3 regions of the Faecalibacterium taiwanense genome follow, and region 1 is predicted to be linked to each of the others. Evidence: predicted binding sites of a transcription regulator. Region 1 holds the regulator's gene; each other region holds the start of a gene.
The links. Region 1 encodes Rex, which represses fermentation and respiration genes when NADH is low (regulators of the CRP and FNR family bind a similar motif). Its sites were predicted from a motif close to ATTGTTAANNNNTTAACAAT; they were not measured.

Region 2: the regulator Rex is predicted to act here: its motif matches at 1,929-1,948, upstream of PXT33_RS07015 (butyryl-CoA:acetate CoA-transferase).
Region 3: the regulator Rex is predicted to act here: its motif matches at 2,590-2,609, upstream of gap (type I glyceraldehyde-3-phosphate dehydrogenase).

What each region holds. Positions count from the first base shown of each region.
Region 1 is NZ_CP155552.1:2,569,296-2,575,034, reverse strand. It holds gene PXT33_RS12735 (carbohydrate ABC transporter permease) at 1-116, opposite strand, end outside; gene PXT33_RS12730 (ABC transporter substrate-binding protein) at 321-1,712, opposite strand; gene PXT33_RS12725 (thymidine kinase) at 2,312-2,929, opposite strand; gene PXT33_RS12720 (redox-sensing transcriptional repressor Rex) at 3,180-3,821, opposite strand; gene PXT33_RS12715 (ClpP family protease) at 4,053-4,763, shown strand; gene PXT33_RS12710 (DNA translocase FtsK) at 4,866-5,739, shown strand, end outside.
Region 2 is NZ_CP155552.1:1,384,111-1,389,849, forward strand. It holds gene PXT33_RS07010 (AI-2E family transporter) at 1-345, opposite strand, end outside; gene PXT33_RS07015 (butyryl-CoA:acetate CoA-transferase) at 394-1,740, opposite strand; gene coaD (pantetheine-phosphate adenylyltransferase) at 2,254-2,760, shown strand; gene PXT33_RS07025 (acetyl-CoA C-acetyltransferase) at 2,840-4,057, shown strand; gene PXT33_RS07030 (enoyl-CoA hydratase-related protein) at 4,180-4,965, shown strand; gene PXT33_RS07035 (3-hydroxyacyl-CoA dehydrogenase family protein) at 5,008-5,739, shown strand, end outside.
Region 3 is NZ_CP155552.1:2,052,507-2,058,245, forward strand. It holds gene PXT33_RS10150 (glycosyltransferase family 4 protein) at 1-479, opposite strand, end outside; gene PXT33_RS10155 (hypothetical protein) at 569-967, opposite strand; gene gap (type I glyceraldehyde-3-phosphate dehydrogenase) at 1,471-2,502, opposite strand; gene PXT33_RS10165 (hypothetical protein) at 2,701-3,486, opposite strand; gene PXT33_RS10170 (citrate synthase) at 3,486-4,856, opposite strand; gene spoIID (stage II sporulation protein D) at 5,103-5,739, shown strand, end outside.

The DNA.
Region 1 (5,739 bases):
GCCTTAAAGACGACGAAGCCGATGATCCAGGGGATCAGATAAAACAGACCCTGATATTTGTCCAGCCATTTCTGGAACGGGGTACGCCCGATGGCGGGAGCATTGCTTTCTTTCATCTGGGAAATCCTCCTTTTTAAGGAATTTCGGAGCATGAGACGGACGAAGGGGTAACAGACTGGATACAGCTTTGTCAAGATTTTGTAATATATCTTTGACAAAAAAGGGGCATCTGCCGGTCGGGCGGCAGGTGCCCCTCAGGTTCAGTCAAAGGGTGCCCTTTTCTGTGCGTGACCGCACACGGCGGCACTCAAAAATGTAACTTAGCCGATGGTGTAACCAACAGACTCCATGCCGTCCAGCAGGGTGTCAACAACGTCTGCGCCGGCAACGCCGTCGTAGTCAACGGTATCAAACACTTCCTGATAGATGCCGGTGCCGGAAGCCTTCAGGTCGTTGTTCTCGAACAGGGGATCCAGCTTGTTGGTGGTGAAGGCCATGACCTTGGCATTTGCCTCAGCCACCAGATCCTTGACAGCGCCGGCAGCCTGAGCAGCAGCCAGACCAGCCTTGGAAGCGGGGATGCCGCACTCGGAACCCATGATGGAAGCGCCCTTCTCCTCGTTCAGCAGGAAGTTGATCAGGGTAGCAGCCTCGGCAACGCACTTGCTGGTCTTGGTGATGGCCAGACCCATGGAGACCTTGGAGAAGCCGCCGTTGTTGTCGCCGAACTTGATCTCTTCGCCAACGGTGAAGCCGTCCTTGTTGGCATCATCCAGAGCGGAGGAGTACTTGGAAGCAGCGGAATCCCACTCGAAGATGCCTGCGATCTTACCGGTGATCCACTCGTTGGACTGGTGGGTAGCGGTATCAGAGTTTGCGGAGTAGTAGGTCTTCAGGTTCATCATGACGTGGCCATCCACCAGGCTCTTGATGAAGTCGATGCCCTCAGCGATCTCGTCCTCGGTGTAGTTCAGGGTAGAGGTGACGGGGTCAGCCCAGTCCTTGCCGTACTTGGACTCGAGGTAGAACACCATCAGGATCATACGGTCGTATGCGCCCAGATGCATGGGGTAGTAATCGTCGCCCAGCTTCTCCTTGAATGCCTTGCCGGCAGCCATCAGATCATCCAGAGACTTGGGAACTTCGGTGATGCCAGCCTTGTTGAAGGTGGTCATGTTCCAGAAGAAGATACGGCCGGTCATGGAAACGGGCACGCACTGCTGGCTGTTTGCAACGTAGCAGGCGTCCATGGCAGCGTCATCCCACTGGGTCAGATCCAGGAACTTGGAAACAGTGTTCAGGTCCACGAACTTGCTGCCGTCGGCAGAGTAGTTGTACAGCCAGTTCCAGTTCACCTGGCACACATCCTGTGCGTTGCCAGCGATGAAGGCAGCTGCCATCTTCTCTTCCCAGCCGGACCATGCGGCGAAGGTGGGTTCGATGGTGATGTTGGTGTGCTCAGCCTGGAACTCCTTGATGGCGTTCTGGTAAGCCTCGTGACGGCTGTCGCCGCCCCACCAGCTGATGGTCATGGAAACAGGGCCGTCAGACAGTGCCAGGCTCTCGTCTGCAGAAGCAGCGGGAGCGGAAGAAGCGGTGGAAGCAGCAGAGCTGGATGCGGCAGAGTTGCCGCCGCAGGCAGCCAGAAGGCCGGCAGCGCCCACAGCGCCGGTGACCTTCATGAAATCACGACGAGAAATTGCCTTGCTCATTTTCGTTCTCCTCCTAAATACAGAAAACATCATCTCGCACGGGGTTCTGCACATACCCCGTTGTATACAATTATGATAACAAAACAACAACCAAAAAGAAAGACGCAAATTGCAGATATCTAAACAAAAAACGTACAAATATTGCTCTTGTTTTCGCGCGAGAATTGACGCCTTTGCTGAAATGAATAAACTTGGCTCGAAAAACTGTGCAACATGTATACTTCGCCATTTTGCATAGAAAACTGGGATGCATCATAGGGGGAACGTCGAATTTTGCAATAATTTTGTAAACATTCCGTTTCAGAACGTGGAAGCGTTGCATACATTGTGGACGAACACCAGCTTAAAAAGCCCGGATGGGAGTCTTTGAACTGATATATCAATAGCGCAAAAAATGTTCACTCTGATATATCAATTGTTTGCGGCGGGCATCCGGCACCGGTCTTCGGGCATGGAAATCGGTGCTTTTTCGCCCTTTTGGGAGGTGAAGAAGCACCGACAGCAACATATTTTGCGCTGCTGCGTGGACTGCGCCTGTGGGCCGGGAATAAAAAAGAAAGGCTGCCGTGTCGTTGGACACAGCAGCCTTGTATACAAGCTTATTCGACCCGCGAAGCAGCTTTTTCGGCGTAGAACGCGCGCTTTGCCTTGAAATAGCACTGGGGGCACATGCTCACGTACTGCACATCGTTTTCCAAATCGATGGCCACCTGCTCGCCCTCAAAGACGAATCTGCCGTTCACCCTGCGGCAGTTGCAGATGGCCTTGCGGCCGCAGGTGCAGATAGTCTTCATCTCCTCGATGGTGTGGGCCAGCTCCAGCAGGCGGGTAGAGCCGGGAAAGCCCTTGAGCGAAAAATCTGCCCGCAGGCCGTAGCAGATCACCGGAATGTTCAAATCCACCGTGACCATGAACAGCTGTTCTGCCTGCTGCGCAGTGAAAAACTGGCTCTCGTCGCACAGCACGCAGGCCAGCGGCGCACCGTCAGCGTTGGCCGTGCGCACGGCCTCGAACACGTCCGTCTCCGGCGGGATCAGCAGATCAGCCTTGCGGCGCACGCCCAGACGGCTCACCAGCTCACCGCCGCCCTTGGTGTCCACCTGTGGCTTGAGGATCAGCACCCGCATCCCCTGTTCTTCGTAGTTGTGGGCTACCTGCATCAGGGCGGTGCTCTTGCCGCTGTTCATCGCGCCGTAACGGAAATACAGTTTTGCCATTTGAAAAACTCTCCTTACAGAAAGAACCCTCTCAGCCAAAGCCTGACGGCTTTGCCAGCTCCCCCGATGGGGGAGCTTTTCTGCATCTTCCGGGCAGGCTGTCCTTCGCCGGAGAAGCAGAAACTTTCCCGTCCCCACTCATAAAGCTCCCCTTTCGGGGGAGCTGTCGAGCGTATGCGAGACTGAGAGGGTTCAGCGGCATCTCAGGCTTTGACTGAGAGGGTTCTCTTATTACTTACAATAGGTACGTTCAGTCCTGATTGCGCAGGCGGTAGCCAAGGCTCATCAGGCTGTCGCCCAGATGGACGTTCTCCACCACCACATCGGGATACGGCACAGAGAGGTCATAGTGGGAGAAGTTCCAGAAGCCCTCGATGCCCAGATCCACCAGACGGCCGCTGACCTGTTCCGCACCGTCGCGGGGCACACAGAGCACTGCGACCTTGGGGTGATGCTCGGCACAGAAAGACTCCAGCTCGTCGATATGGCGGATCTGGATGCCGCTGATCTCCTTGCCCACCTCGCTCTGTGCCACATCAAAGGCGGCGATCAGGCGGTAGCCGTTGGTGTCGGTGGTGATAAAGCGGCTCACTGCCTTGCCCAGACGGCCGCAGCCGATCAGGATGGTGGGCAGGCGGTCGCCGTTGCCGAACAGCAGGCCTTCCAGAATGGAGAGCAGGTTTTCCACCGAGTAGCCAATGCCCTGCCGGCCATTCACATCGCCGATGCAGTTGAAGTCCTGCCGTACCTGCGAAGCGGTGGTGCCCATCTGAGCAGCCAGCTCGCGGGAAGAAATGCTGTTGATGCCGTCCGCCTGCAGAGAGCACAGATAGCGGTAATATTTGGGAAGACGCTTGATAACGGGAAGCGAAGCCCTTGCAGGAGTGTTCATAGAATACTTTCTCCTTTCGCTCTATCGCAGTACTTGCCGCAGCTGCCTGCTTTACAGATGCGGCACAAAGAAACCCCGATCCGTTTACGGGTTCATATTGCAGATATTACAGTCAATTATTTAAAGTATACTGCACCGATGGAGAATGTCAAATCATTCTCAAAAAATTTTTATGAAATGTTACCGCTTTTTTGCTGCAGCGGGTCTGCATAGCCCGGCACAGGCTGGGGAATGCTGACAGAAAACGCAGGAGGAAAGCATATGAACGATGAAACGCAGCTGACCGACGCGCGTCGGCTGGAAAAAGAAGAGATCGAGGATTTGGGCACGGTCACGCTGGCCCGCGGGGAGCATGTGATCCACTGCCTGACCGTCATCGGCCAGATCGAAGGCCATTCGGAAGCGCCGCAGGGCCAGAAGACCACGAAGTATGAGCATGTCATCCCGCAGCTGGTGGCCGCGCAGGAAGATCCTCGCATCGAGGGCCTGCTGGTGCTGCTGAACACGGTAGGCGGGGATGTGGAAGCAGGCCTTGCGCTGGCGGAGCTGATCGCCAGCGTGTCCAAACCCAGTGCAACGCTTGTGCTGGGCGGCGGGCACTCCATCGGTATCCCACTTGCCGTCAGCGCCCGGCGCAGCTTCATCGTGCCCACAGCCACCATGACCGTGCACCCGGTGCGGCATTCCGGCGTCATTCTGGGGGTGCCGCAGACCATGCGCAGCTTTGAGCAGATGCAGCAGCGCATCACCGGCTTCGTAGCGGCCCACAGCGGCATGACCGAAAAACGCTACACCGACCTGATGCTCCACACCGGCGAGCTGGTGATGGACATGGGCACCGTGCTGGATGGACGCCGGGCCGTGAAGGAAAAGCTCATCGACGAGCTGGGCGGACTTTCGGATGCGCTGGCGTGGCTGTATAAAGAGATTGAACGCAAATGAAGGCCGATTTTGTACAACAATAGGTTTGCCATTTTCTTCCCTGCGTGGTACAATAATAAAATCAAATAGTGTGTCTACTACAAACGCGGGGAACAAAGAAACATGGCAACAAAAAAACGTAAAACGACAACACGGCGCGCAGCATCGCGCAAAAAGCGCGCAGAACAGCGGCTCCCGGCAGGGCTTGGCACCCTGTTTGCAGGCCTTTTGCTGGTGGTGCTGGCCTTTGTGGAGGGAGATTCGGCATGGAAGGCCCTGCACGATGTGCTGTTCGGACTTTTTGGCTGCGGCAGCTTTGTACTGGGCGCGGCAGTGTGCTGCCTCGCTGTGCAGTATACCCGGGGCGAAGACCTTCTGCCCAAGATCTTCAAGCTGGTTCTTGGGCTGGTGTTTGCCTGCGGCACGGTGATCGTTTTTTCCGATATCCAGCCGCAGGGCATGTCGGCATTCCAGATGACAGCTGCCTGCTACGCAAACGGCGTGAATGCATGGATCGGCGGCGGTGCGTTGGGCGCACTGCTGGGCGGCAGCCTGCTGCTGCTGTGCGGACGGCCTGCGGCAACCCTTATCATGATCGTGCTGGCACTGTGTGTCAGCCTGTACATTTTTGATCTGACCCCGGCAGAGGTGTGGCAATGGCTGTGCGCTGCGTTTGGCGGCGTGCACGCAAAGGGTGCGGCCATGGCGCAGCAGAGCGCAGCCCGCCGCGCTGAACGTGCCGCTGCCCGCGCGGCAGAAGCCGAGGCTGAGGAAGACTACGACGAAGCAGAAGATGAATACCGGGATGAGGAAGATGCCGAAGAGGAGATGGAAACTCCGGCTTTCCGCATCGGTGTGCCGGACTGGCTGAACGGCATCCGCCACTGGGGCCACAAGGTGACCGAAGAGATGGAGGCGGAGGAGCCGGAGGCCGCCCCGCAGCCGGAGCCGCCCGCAGATACTTCCGGCCAGCCGCTTGCCCAGCCGGAGCCTGCCG
Region 2 (5,739 bases), 1.2 Mb from region 1:
GCTGGTAATGAGCTGCGGAATGATCATCATGCACAAAGCGTAGATGAGGAGCAGGCCGAACAGGATGGTCAGCGTAACGGACAGCACATTGACCAGACCATGCATCTTTTCCGGGATGAACCGGCGCAGAAAGCTCTCGATGGTGTTGCACACAGGCTTGAGCAGGTAGGCGATGACGGCACCGTAGATGAACGGCATCAGAATGCCGGTCAGCGTGGAGATGGCATCACCAAAACCATCGAAGCGGTAGATCAGGAAAAAGAAGATGATGCTCAGGGAGATCGCTCCAAATCCTGCCAACATCCCGTAGAGATAGGGCTTGATGTGCGGCTTTTTGTCCATCATGATAGACTCCATTTCAGCCGCGGACAGCAGGAATCCCCGCGGCACTTATCAGATTTTGTTGCTCCTGCGCCAGATGTGCATTTTTTCGGCTTCCTTGATCAGGTCTTCACGGAAGTCGGGATGTGCTACGCTGATCAGAGCTTCAGCCTTTTCCCAGGTGGTCAGGCCCTTCAGGTTCACGCAGCCGTACTCGGTGCACAGGTAGTGGATGTTGGCACGGGTATCGGTGACGATGCTGCCGTTTTCCAGAGTGGGACGGATGCGGCTCTCCAGCTGGCCGGTCTTCTTATTAAAGAAGGTAGAGGACAGGCAGATAAAGCTCTTGCCGCCCTTGGAAAGGTATGCGCCCAGAACGAAGTCCAGCTGACCGCCGGCACCGGAGATGTGCTTGAGGCCTGCAGTCTCGGCGTTCACCTGACCGAACAGGTCGATGTCCACAGCGTTGTTGATGGAAATAAAGTTATCCAGTGCGGAGATGCTGCGGATATCGTTGGTGTAGTCCACGGGTGCAGACATGCACTCCGGGTTATCGTTCAGGTAATCGTACATTTTCTGGGTGCCGGCACCGAAGGCGTAGACCTGACGGCCCTTGTCCAGCTGCTTGCATGCACCGGTGATCTTGCCGGCCTTGGCGATATCCACAAAGGCATCCACATACATTTCGGTGTGCACGCCCAGATCCTTCAAATCGCTCTGTGCGATCAGGCTGCCGATGGCATTGGGCATACCGCCGATGCCCAGCTGCAGGCAGGCACCGTTGGGAATCTGCGGAACGATCAGGTTGGCAACCTTCAGATCCACTTCGGTAGCAGCACCGGGAGCGGCCATCTGGCCGATGGGCGGGTTCTCGCCTTCCACGATGCCGGTGACCTGAGAAATGTGGATGCAGTTCTCCATGCCGCCAAGGCAGCGGGGCATGTTCTTGTTGACCTCAACGATGATCTTCTTGGCTTTTTCGCACACAGCACCCAGATGAGATGCACTGGGGCCGAAGTTGAAGTAGCCGTGCTCGTCCATGGGGGTCACCTGGAACACCGCCACATCCAGCGGATCCGGGCTTTCGCGGTAGTAGCGGGGCAGCTCGGAATAACGGATGGGGGAGTAGAAGGAGAAGCCCTGTGCAATGGCCTTGCGCTCAATGCCGCCCATATGCCAGCTGTTCCATGTCATGTGTGCAGCGGGATCGTCGATCTGGAAGATCGCGGGCACCCACATCAGGATGCCGCCGCGGAAGTTGACACCTTCCAGCTCAGGCAGACGCTTTGCGATCTCGGCATCCACCGCCACAGGGGTGTTCACAGCCCAGCCGTAATCCACCCAGTCACCGCTTTTGACCAGTGCGGCAGCCTGAGCGGCGGTCATTTTCTTCTGAGCATACAGTTCCGTAAAATCCATTATAAACCATCCTCTCCTATAATAACATAAAGGAATTGTAAATTTATCATTTACTCTTCCTGCACGGACAAATCTTTGCAGGATGTTTACCACCTGTTGGCAATTTGAACACAGCTCTGACACAGGCGGATGATATCCTGATAACCAGCAGAAGGCAGCTGTCGGACAGGGCAGCAGATCTGCACAACTTAGTTATAACATTAACAATGTGTAGAATCAATAGTTTATCGAGAAAATTTTGACCGACTGGCAATATGGACAAAATTCGCGGAGTTTTTGGACGATTGTTTGGTGCTGAAAAACCAAAATCTTTGCAAAAGGACTTGATAAAATTTTGACGATATGGTTTACTTATAGCGTAGCAAGCAGCTGCGATGCAACACGACATTGATTGTTTAAATTTTAACGATAAAACGTACAGCTTGCACAAAAATCTTGCACCCAAGACTGGAAAGTGCTATCATGGCAGAACCAAAACGCGCTTTTCACAGCGCTCAAGGAGGACACCAGACGATGGCAACAGCAGTTTATCCCGGTTCGTTCGATCCGGTCACAAAAGGGCATCTCGATATCATCAAGCGCGCAGCAAAGATCAACGATCATCTGATCGTGGCGGTGCTCAACAACAGCGCAAAGAATCCGCTGTTCACCGTGGAGGAACGCGTGGAGCTTCTAAAGGAATGCTGCAAAGGCATCCAGAATGTTTCGGTGGAGAGCTTCGACGGCCTGACCGTGGAGTTCGCCAAGAAACGGCACGCTTCGGTGATGGTGCGGGGCCTGCGGGCGGTGACGGATTTTGAAAACGAGATCCAGCTTGCGCAGACCAATCATGCACTGATGCCCGGCATCGAGACCATGTTTCTGGCAACGAGCATCAAGTGGAGCTACCTTTCTTCCACCATTGTAAAAGAGGCAGCTTACTACGGCAGCGACATCGGTAAGTTCGTCACACCCAATGTGGAAAAGGCGGTCAACGAAAAGTATGCGCTGATCCGGCAGAAAAAAGACCCCGAGACCTAATTTGTAAAAGCGCTTACGGGCGTTTTGATAAAAATGGCTTACGAAAAGTAACACATACACAATTCAGGAGGCTATTCACATGAAAAAGATCGTTATCGCATCTGCATGCCGTACCGCTATTGGCAAGTTCGGCGGCACTCTGGCAAACGTTCCCGCAGTTGAGCTGGGCTCCATTGTCATCAAGGAAGCCCTGAACCGTGCAAACGTCGCACCTGAGCAGGTCGATCATGTCTACATGGGCTGTGTCATTCAGGCTGGTCTGGGCCAGAACGTTGCACGTCAGGCTGCTCTGAAGGCTGGTCTGCCCATCGAGACCCCGGCTGTCACCGTCAACGTGGTGTGTGGCTCCGGTCTGAACTGCGTCAATATGGCTGCTCAGATGATCGAGGCTGGCGATGCTGATATCGTGGTCGCAGGCGGCATGGAGAACATGGACATGGCTCCCTTCGCACTGCAGAAGGCTCGTTACGGCTACCGCATGGGCGCTCCTATGGGCAAGAGCGAGATCGTGGATACCATGGTCAACGATGCTCTGTGGGATGCCTGCGGCTTCAACAAGCACATGGGCATGACCGCTGAGAATGTCTGCACCAACGAGACTTATCAGAAGAAGTACGGCTACAGCCCCATCACCCGTGAGATGCTGGACGAGTTCTCATACAACAGCCAGCTGAAGGCTGACAAGGCCATCAAGGACGGCGCTTTCAAGGACGAGATCGTTCCCGTTGTGATCAAGGGCAAGAAGGGCGACACCGTGTTCGATACTGATGAAGGCCCCCGTCTGAGCGCTCCTGAAGTGCTGGCAAAGCTGAAGCCCGCTTTCACCAAGGACGGCATCGTGACCGCCGGCAACTCTTCCGCCATCAATGACGGTGCTGCTGCTCTGGTCATCATGAGCGAGGAGAAGGCTAAGGAGCTGGGCGTGAAGCCTCTGGCTACCTGGGTCGCCGGTGCTCTGGCAGGCGTTGAGCCCGAAGTCATGGGCCTGGGCCCCATCGCCGCTACCAAGAAGGTCATGGCAAAGACCGGCCTGACTGTTGCTGACATGGATCTGATCGAGGCCAACGAGGCATTTGCTGCTCAGTCTGTGGCTGTCAGCCAGGCTCTGAACTTTGATATGAGCAAGGTGAACGTCAACGGCGGCGCAATTGCTCTGGGCCACCCGGTCGGCGCTTCCGGCGCTCGTATCCTGGTCACCCTGCTGTATGCTATGAAGCATCGCGGTGCACACAAGGGCCTGGCTACCCTGTGCATCGGCGGCGGCATGGGCTGCGCTACCATCGTTGAGATGGACTAAGTTCCACCTCTTGGAATCCTGACTGAATGACAGACCCGGACGGGGAAGGAAACCGGAGAGCCTTTCCTCCATCCGGGGGCTGTTTGTGATAATTGATAAGATTTGAATAGGAGGTTTTCACAATGGCATTTGTAAAAACCGAGGTGCAGGGTGCAGTTGAGATCATTACCATCGACCGCCCCAAGGCACTGAATGCCCTGAATCCCGAAGTTCTGGCAGACCTGAAGGCAGCTTTTGAGGCTGTGGATCAGGAGACTGTCCGCTGCATCGTTCTGACCGGCGAAGGCGACAAGAGCTTCGTGGCAGGTGCAGATATCGGTTCCATGAGCACCATGACCAAGGCAGAGGGTGAGGCCTTCGGCAAGCTGGGCAATGATGTGTTCCTGATGATTGAGAGCTTCCCCATCCCCGTTATTGCAGCCGTGAACGGCTTTGCACTGGGCGGCGGCAACGAGCTGGCTATGAGCTGCGACATCCGCATCTGCTCTGACAACGCTGTGTTCGGCCAGCCGGAAGTGGGTCTGGGCATCACCCCGGGCTTCGGCGGCACCCAGCGTCTGGCACGTCTGGTCGGCATGGGTATGGCAAAGCAGCTGGTCTACTCTGCACTGAACATCAAGGCGGACGAGGCTCTGCGCATTGGTCTGGTGAACGCTGTGTATCCTCAGGCTGAACTGATGGAGAACGTGCTGAAGCTGGCCGGCAAGATCGCAAAGAATGCACCCATCGCTGTACGCAACTGCAAGAAGGCAATCAACGGCGGCATCAGCCTGCCCATCGAGAAGGCTGTTGAGGTCGAGGAAAAGCTGTTCGGCAGCTGCTTCGAGACCCACGACCAGAAGGAAGGCATGGCCTGCTTCCTGAGCCGTGAGAAGCCGAAGCCCAAGGCAGTGTTCACCAACAACTAATCCATTACTACATAATTTTTGATATTAAAGGAGAGGTTTCCTATGAAGATCGGTGTTATCGGCGCTGGCACCATGGGCCAGGGCATCGCAAAGGCATTTGCACAGGTTGAGGGCAACACCGTTGCTCTGTGCGACATCAAGCAGGAGTGGGCCGAGAATGGTCTGGCAAAGATCAAGAAGGGCTACGAGAAGCTGGTTGCCAAGGGAAAGATGACGCAGGAAAAGGCAGACGCTATCGTTGCTGCCATCACCCCGGGCCTGAAGGAAGACCTGTGCGCTGACTGCGATCTGGTCGTTGAGGCTGCTTTTGAGGATATGAAGGTCAAGCAGACCACCTTCGGCGAGCTGGATAAGATCTGCAAGCCCGAGTGCATCTTCGCTTCCAACACTTCTTCTCTGTCCATCACCGAGATCGGCAAGGGCGTTAGCCGTCCGCTGGTCGGCATGCACTTCTTTAACCCCGCAGACCGCATGAAGCTGATCGAGGTCATCGCAGGCTGCAACACTCCCGCTGAGACCGTTGAGAAGATCAAGGAGATCTCTGTTGCCATCGGCAAGCAGCCGGTTCAGGTCAATGAGGCTGCAGGCTTCGTCGTCAACCGCATCCTGATCCCCATGATCAACGAAGCTGCTTTCATCAAGATGGAAGGCGTTTCCGATATCGCCGGCATCGACACCGCTATGAAGCTGGGTGCCAACCACCCCATGGGTCCCCTGGAGCTGGGCGACTTCATCGGCCTGGATATCTGCCTGGCCATCATGGATGTGCTGTAC
Region 3 (5,739 bases), 520 kb from region 1:
AGAACAATGACCTCGTCCGCATATTTCGCAGCATTTTTTTCACCCTGCCGGATAAATTTTGATCCAACGCCAAATTTCCATTTTTCGCGGGCCCAGTCCAAACCGTGAATAGTGCAGATTACACGCTTGCCAAAAAGTTTTGGTATCCAACAGAAAAAGGCAGGACCTTCTGCATGGATATGCACCACATCGTATTTTCCAAATGCACTATAAAGTGCCGCAAATGCGGAGGAGCTGACTGCAGCAAGTCCGCGTCGTTCAATGGTCGGAACAAACTTCTGACGGATTCCCTCGTACTCCGTTTTACCAGCATCGTCATATTCTGCACCACTCACATGATGGCCTGCTCTGTTGTAGCAGGTCACGTCACAACCATTCTGTACCATTCGGGTGCAGAGCTCTTTGACAACGATTTCTACTCCGCCTTCTCTCGATAATCGCTTCTGTCCGAACATCGCAATCGCAAGTTTCTTACTCATAAATCTTTCCCACAATCCCACTCAATTTCTTCATCAATATCTCGGTCAACACAAAGAGCGGATAGGCTCGTGCACCTGTCCGCTGGCTGTCACCCCACCCTCATGGTCGAGATTTCTTCCTGTGCGGCATTTCTGCCGCTCAGAAAGATCATTCGTTCATTCTTCGGGTAAGAAAATATGAACTTCGGGTCGCGGAGCCTTTCGTTCTCTGCCGTACCCTTGTCCCTATTATGACAGCCGCGTATTATATCTCTAGCCCCGCGCCGTTCAATGGTCGGAACAGACTTCTGACGGATTCCCTCGTACTCCGTTTTACCAGCATCGTCATATTCCGCACCGCTCACATGATGGCCTGCTCTGTTGTAGCATGTCACCTGACAGCCCTGCTGCGCCATCCGTGTGCACAGCTCTTTTACCACGATCTCCACGCCGCCCTCTCTCGACCACCTTTTGTGGCCAAAAACAGCAAGCCTCAATTTCTCTTTCATTTTCCCTTTCCTGTCGCTTTCCCCATTTAGGGATCTCATCCCCATACCGTGCCAAACTCCGGCCCGGTTTCCTTTACATCAGAAAAAGCCCGGACGCATTTACGCCCAGGTTTTTGACTGATTTACGCCGCAATTCATTGACATTTTATTTCCAGAATCATCAATATCAATTTCGTAAATGTATTTATTGACACTAAAAATATTTTACCATTTTTTCCTCTGGGGTACAATACTTTGCAGCTGTATCATTGCCTGCATCATGGCTAAGATTTCCGTACTTTATTCCGTCTTTTTGTTGCAACCTATTCATTTTAGAAAGGAACTCGTTCCATTGCTTTTTTGTAGCAAAAAAACACCCTTCTTCTCACGGAAACCCGCAAAAGGAAGGGTGTTGAACTCGTTATCCTGTTGTCGTACCAATCACAGCATGTTCGTATCAGCAAAGCCAATACTAGTTGTCCTTCAGCACGGCATCTCAAGCACTTTTGAGCGTAGAGCTGTGATTAGCAGTTCTCAGCGAAGTACTTAATGGTACGGACCATCTGAGAGGTGTAGGAGTTCTCGTTGTCGTACCAAGACACGACCTGAACCTGATAGGTGTCGTCGTCGATCTTAGCGACCATGGTCTGGGTAGCATCGAACAGAGAGCCGTAACGCATGCCGATGACATCGGAAGAAACGATCTGATCCTCGTTGTAGCCGAAGGACTCAGAAGTAGCAGCCTTCATAGCAGCATTGATGGACTCCTTGGTGACGTCCTTGCCCTTGACGACAGCAACCAGAATGGTGGTAGAACCGGTGGGAACAGGCACACGCTGAGCAGAACCGATCAGCTTGCCGTTCAGCTCGGGGATGACCAGGCCGATAGCCTTAGCAGCGCCGGTGGTGTTGGGAACGATGTTCTGTGCGCCAGCACGAGCACGGCGCAGATCGCCCTTGCGCTGAGGACCATCCAGGATCATCTGGTCGCCGGTGTAAGCATGAACAGTGGTCATGATGCCGGAGACGATGGGGTAGGTCTTGTTCAGGGTGTTAGCCATGGGAGCCAGGCAGTTGGTGGTGCAGGAAGCAGCAGAAATGACCTGATCCTCAGCGGTCAGGGTCTTCTCGTTGACGGAGAAGACAATGGTCTTCAGATCGTTGCCTGCGGGAGCAGAGATAACGACCTTCTTTGCGCCAGCCTGAATGTGAGCCATGCTCTTCTCCTTGCTGGTGTAGAAGCCGGTGCACTCCAGAACGACATCAACGTTCAGTTCGCCCCAGGGAGCGTCCTTTGCGTCCTTAACAGCGTAGATCTTGATCTCCTTGCCGTCAACAATGATGGAGTCCTCGGTAGCCTCGACGGTGTGCTTGCCCTCGCCGATCTTGCCGCAGAAAGAACCCTGAGCAGTATCGTACTTCAGCAGGTGAGCCAGCATCTTGGGGCTGGTCAGGTCGTTGATTGCGACGACCTCGTAACCCTCAGCATCAAACATCTGACGGAAAGCCAGACGACCAATACGACCGAAACCATTGATAGCAACTCTAACAGCCATGTTAATAGTACCTCCTAATTATTTTACCCATAATCGGATAAATCACGGTATCTTTATTTTAGACCAAAACGCAGAAAGTTTCAAGTGTCTGCCAAAAAATTAACAAGACATTCACTGCATTTTTTGCTTTTGTACGATTTTAATTCCTTTCATTCCCTGCTTTTCGGCAATTGCGCCAACAGAGTGCCAACATTTTTGTCAGCTCTCCCCGTTCAAGCAGGCTGCAACGCACGCTCCGCCAATGCCGCCCACGCAGCAAAGGCCCAGTCCGGCAAAGATCTCCGGCCAGACAGCCGGTGCGGCCCAGCTCAGGCCGCTCATCAAAACCAGTACATAGGGCAGCTGCCAGCACAGGCAAAGTGCAAATGCGGCAAGCCCGGCTGCGCACAGTGTTTTGCCATTGCCCGGCTGCGGGACATGCAGTGCCCGGGCCAGCGCTGCCAAAAACACCAGTGCCGCAAGCGCCTGCCACACCGCCGCTGTAGGGATCACGCGGTGCCAGCTGGAGCTGTTCTCCATAAAGCGCAGCAGCACGTTCCAGTAGAACAGCAGACTGCCCGCCACGGCCAGATACAGCCCACCAAAGGGCTTTTTCCACTCGTTGGGGCTGAGCCAGCAGCGGCCCATGGTGCTGAGCCACGCGGAGCACAGGCATTCCAGAATGCACCGCACAAAGCCGCCCAGACCGGAAGCTGCGCCCAGCGCGATCTGTGCACCCGCTGCGGCCAGAAAACATACTGCACCGACAAAAGCCAGAATACCGGCCAGCGGCCTGCGGCTACGCACCGCTTCCGAGTGGGAAGGCTGTGTACGGCCCACAAGCACTGCAGCCAGCACCACGATACCCAGTGCCAGATAGCGCCACCACACCGAGCCGACCACGCACAGACCGGTGACGGCATCGGTGCCAAAGGCAAGGTCTGCCGCGCGCAGCACGCCCAGCAGAATGCTCAGGATAAAAACGAACAAAACAGAAGGATTCATCAGCGTTCCTCGATCGGCTTATATTTCTGGCGCACGCCCAGATACTTGTAAGCGGGACGAATGATACGGTTGGCGAATACCACCTCTTCCACGCGGTGTGCACACCAGCCGGGCACACGGGCAATGGCGAACAGCGGGGTGTAGATATCCTCAGAGATGCCCAGCATGTTGTAGATCAGGCCGCTGAACAGGTCCACGTTGGCGCACACCGGCTTGGTGCTGCCCTTTTCCTCGGCAAAGATGCCGGGGGCCAGCCGTTCGATGCTGCACAGCATATTATACTCTTCCTCAAAGCCTTTGTCGTAGGCCAGATGGCGGGCGCGCTGCTTCAGGACCACCTCACGAGGGTCGCTGATGGTGTACACCGCGTGGCCCATGCCGTAGATCAGGCCGGAGCCATCGCCCGCCTGCTTGCGCAGGATGCGGCGCAGATACTCGCGCACCTCATCGTCGTCCTCGGGGTTTTCCACATGCTTGAGGATATCCTTCAGCTGACGGTTCACCATCAGGTTGGCACCGCCGTGCTTGGGGCCCTTCAGTGCACCGATGGCCGCCGCGATTGCGGAGTAGGTATCGGTGCCGGAGGAGGACAACACACGGGTGGTAAAGGTGGAGCAGTTGCCGCCGCCGTGGTCGGCGTGCACCAGCAGGCACATATCCAGCAGCTTTGCTTCCTCGTGGGTGAACTTCTGGTCCGGACGGTAGGTGCTGAGGATGTGCTCTGCCGTGCTCTGGCCGGGCTTGGGCAGGTGGAAGAACATGCTCTGCTTATCGTAGTAGCGGCGCTTCATCTGGTAAGCGTTCACCATCATGGTGGGCATGCTGGCGATCAGATTGATGCTCTGGCTCAGGATGTTCTCCAGACTCAGATCCTCGGCGTGCTCATCATAAGAGTAAAGGCCCAGCACGCAGCGCTGCAGCTTATTCATGATATTGGGCGAGGGGGCGTTCATGGTGTCCATGAAGCCTTCCGGCAGGGCGCGGTGCTCTGCCAGGATCTCACAGAAATCGTCCAGCTGCTCCTGGTTGGGCAGACTGCCGAACAGCAGCAGCCAGATCACCTCTTCAAACACAAAGCGGTCATTGCGGTAGGCCTCGTCCACGATCTCGTTGATGTTCACACCGCGGTAGATCAGCTTGCCAGGAGTGGGGATCACATGGCCTTCCTGATCCTTTTTATAGCCCACAACGTCGCAGACGTTGGTCAGGCCGGCCAACACACCGGTGCCATCCGGGTTGCGCAGGCCGCGCTTGACCCCCAGACGTTCGCTCGTCTCCGGATCGATGTAGTTGTTGGCAACATATTCCTCACACAAAGTCCGCATCGTGTTCGGGTCCAGCGTTGCCACCTCCGAATGTGCAAAATTCATAAGGGGAATTCTCCTTTCATCCTATTTATATACTTTCCCGCCCACCCTCAATGATGGGTATAATTCTATATTATCGCTTTTGACGAGTAAATTCAAGCATTAACTGCACCGTTCAGCGCTCAAAAAGTCGGTTTGGTGCTTTTTTGCGCTTGCACCACAAAAGGCTTTTTCCCTGTTTCGCATCTTTTTTCAGGGTATATCCGGTATTCTGATTAAAAAAACACCGCTGTCGGAGGGTTTGGGACTATGAAAAAGTTTTTTCTGCCAATCTTTGCGGTCCTGCTGGTGCTGGGCAGCATTCTGCCGCTGGCTGCCTACCGGGTCACACGCGCCGTGCTCAGCGGGGCAGAGCCCGCATCTTCTGCCGTGTCTTCGCCTGCAGCATCTGCGCAGCCGCCAAGTGCCGTGCCTTCTGCGGATGCCGAGACCTTTCTGGTGGAGGATCAGGCCACCGGACAGGTGCTGGAGCTTTCCCGTCAGGAATACGTTCTGGGTGCTGTCGCCGCCGAGATGCCGGTGAGCTGGCCGGACGAAGCGCTCAAGGCACAGGCCGTTGCCGCCCACAGCTATGCGCTCTACTGCCGGGACCACACCACCCTGCAAAGCGGCGCTTGGCTCACTGCCGACCCAGCCCGGCGGCAGGGCTGCCTGACCGAGCCGGTGCTGCGCAGCTACTGGGGCACCGCCTACGAGCAGAATTATGCCCGCCTCTCCGCCCTTGTGGACGAGGTCTTGGATGAGATACTTTATTATGAGAATGCTCCTGCCTGCGCCAGCTACTTTGCCATTTCCAATGGGCAGACCGAGGCCAGTGAAAATGTATGGGGTTCCGCCCTGCCCTACCTCATTTCAGTGGACAGCAGCACCGACCGTTCCGCTGACA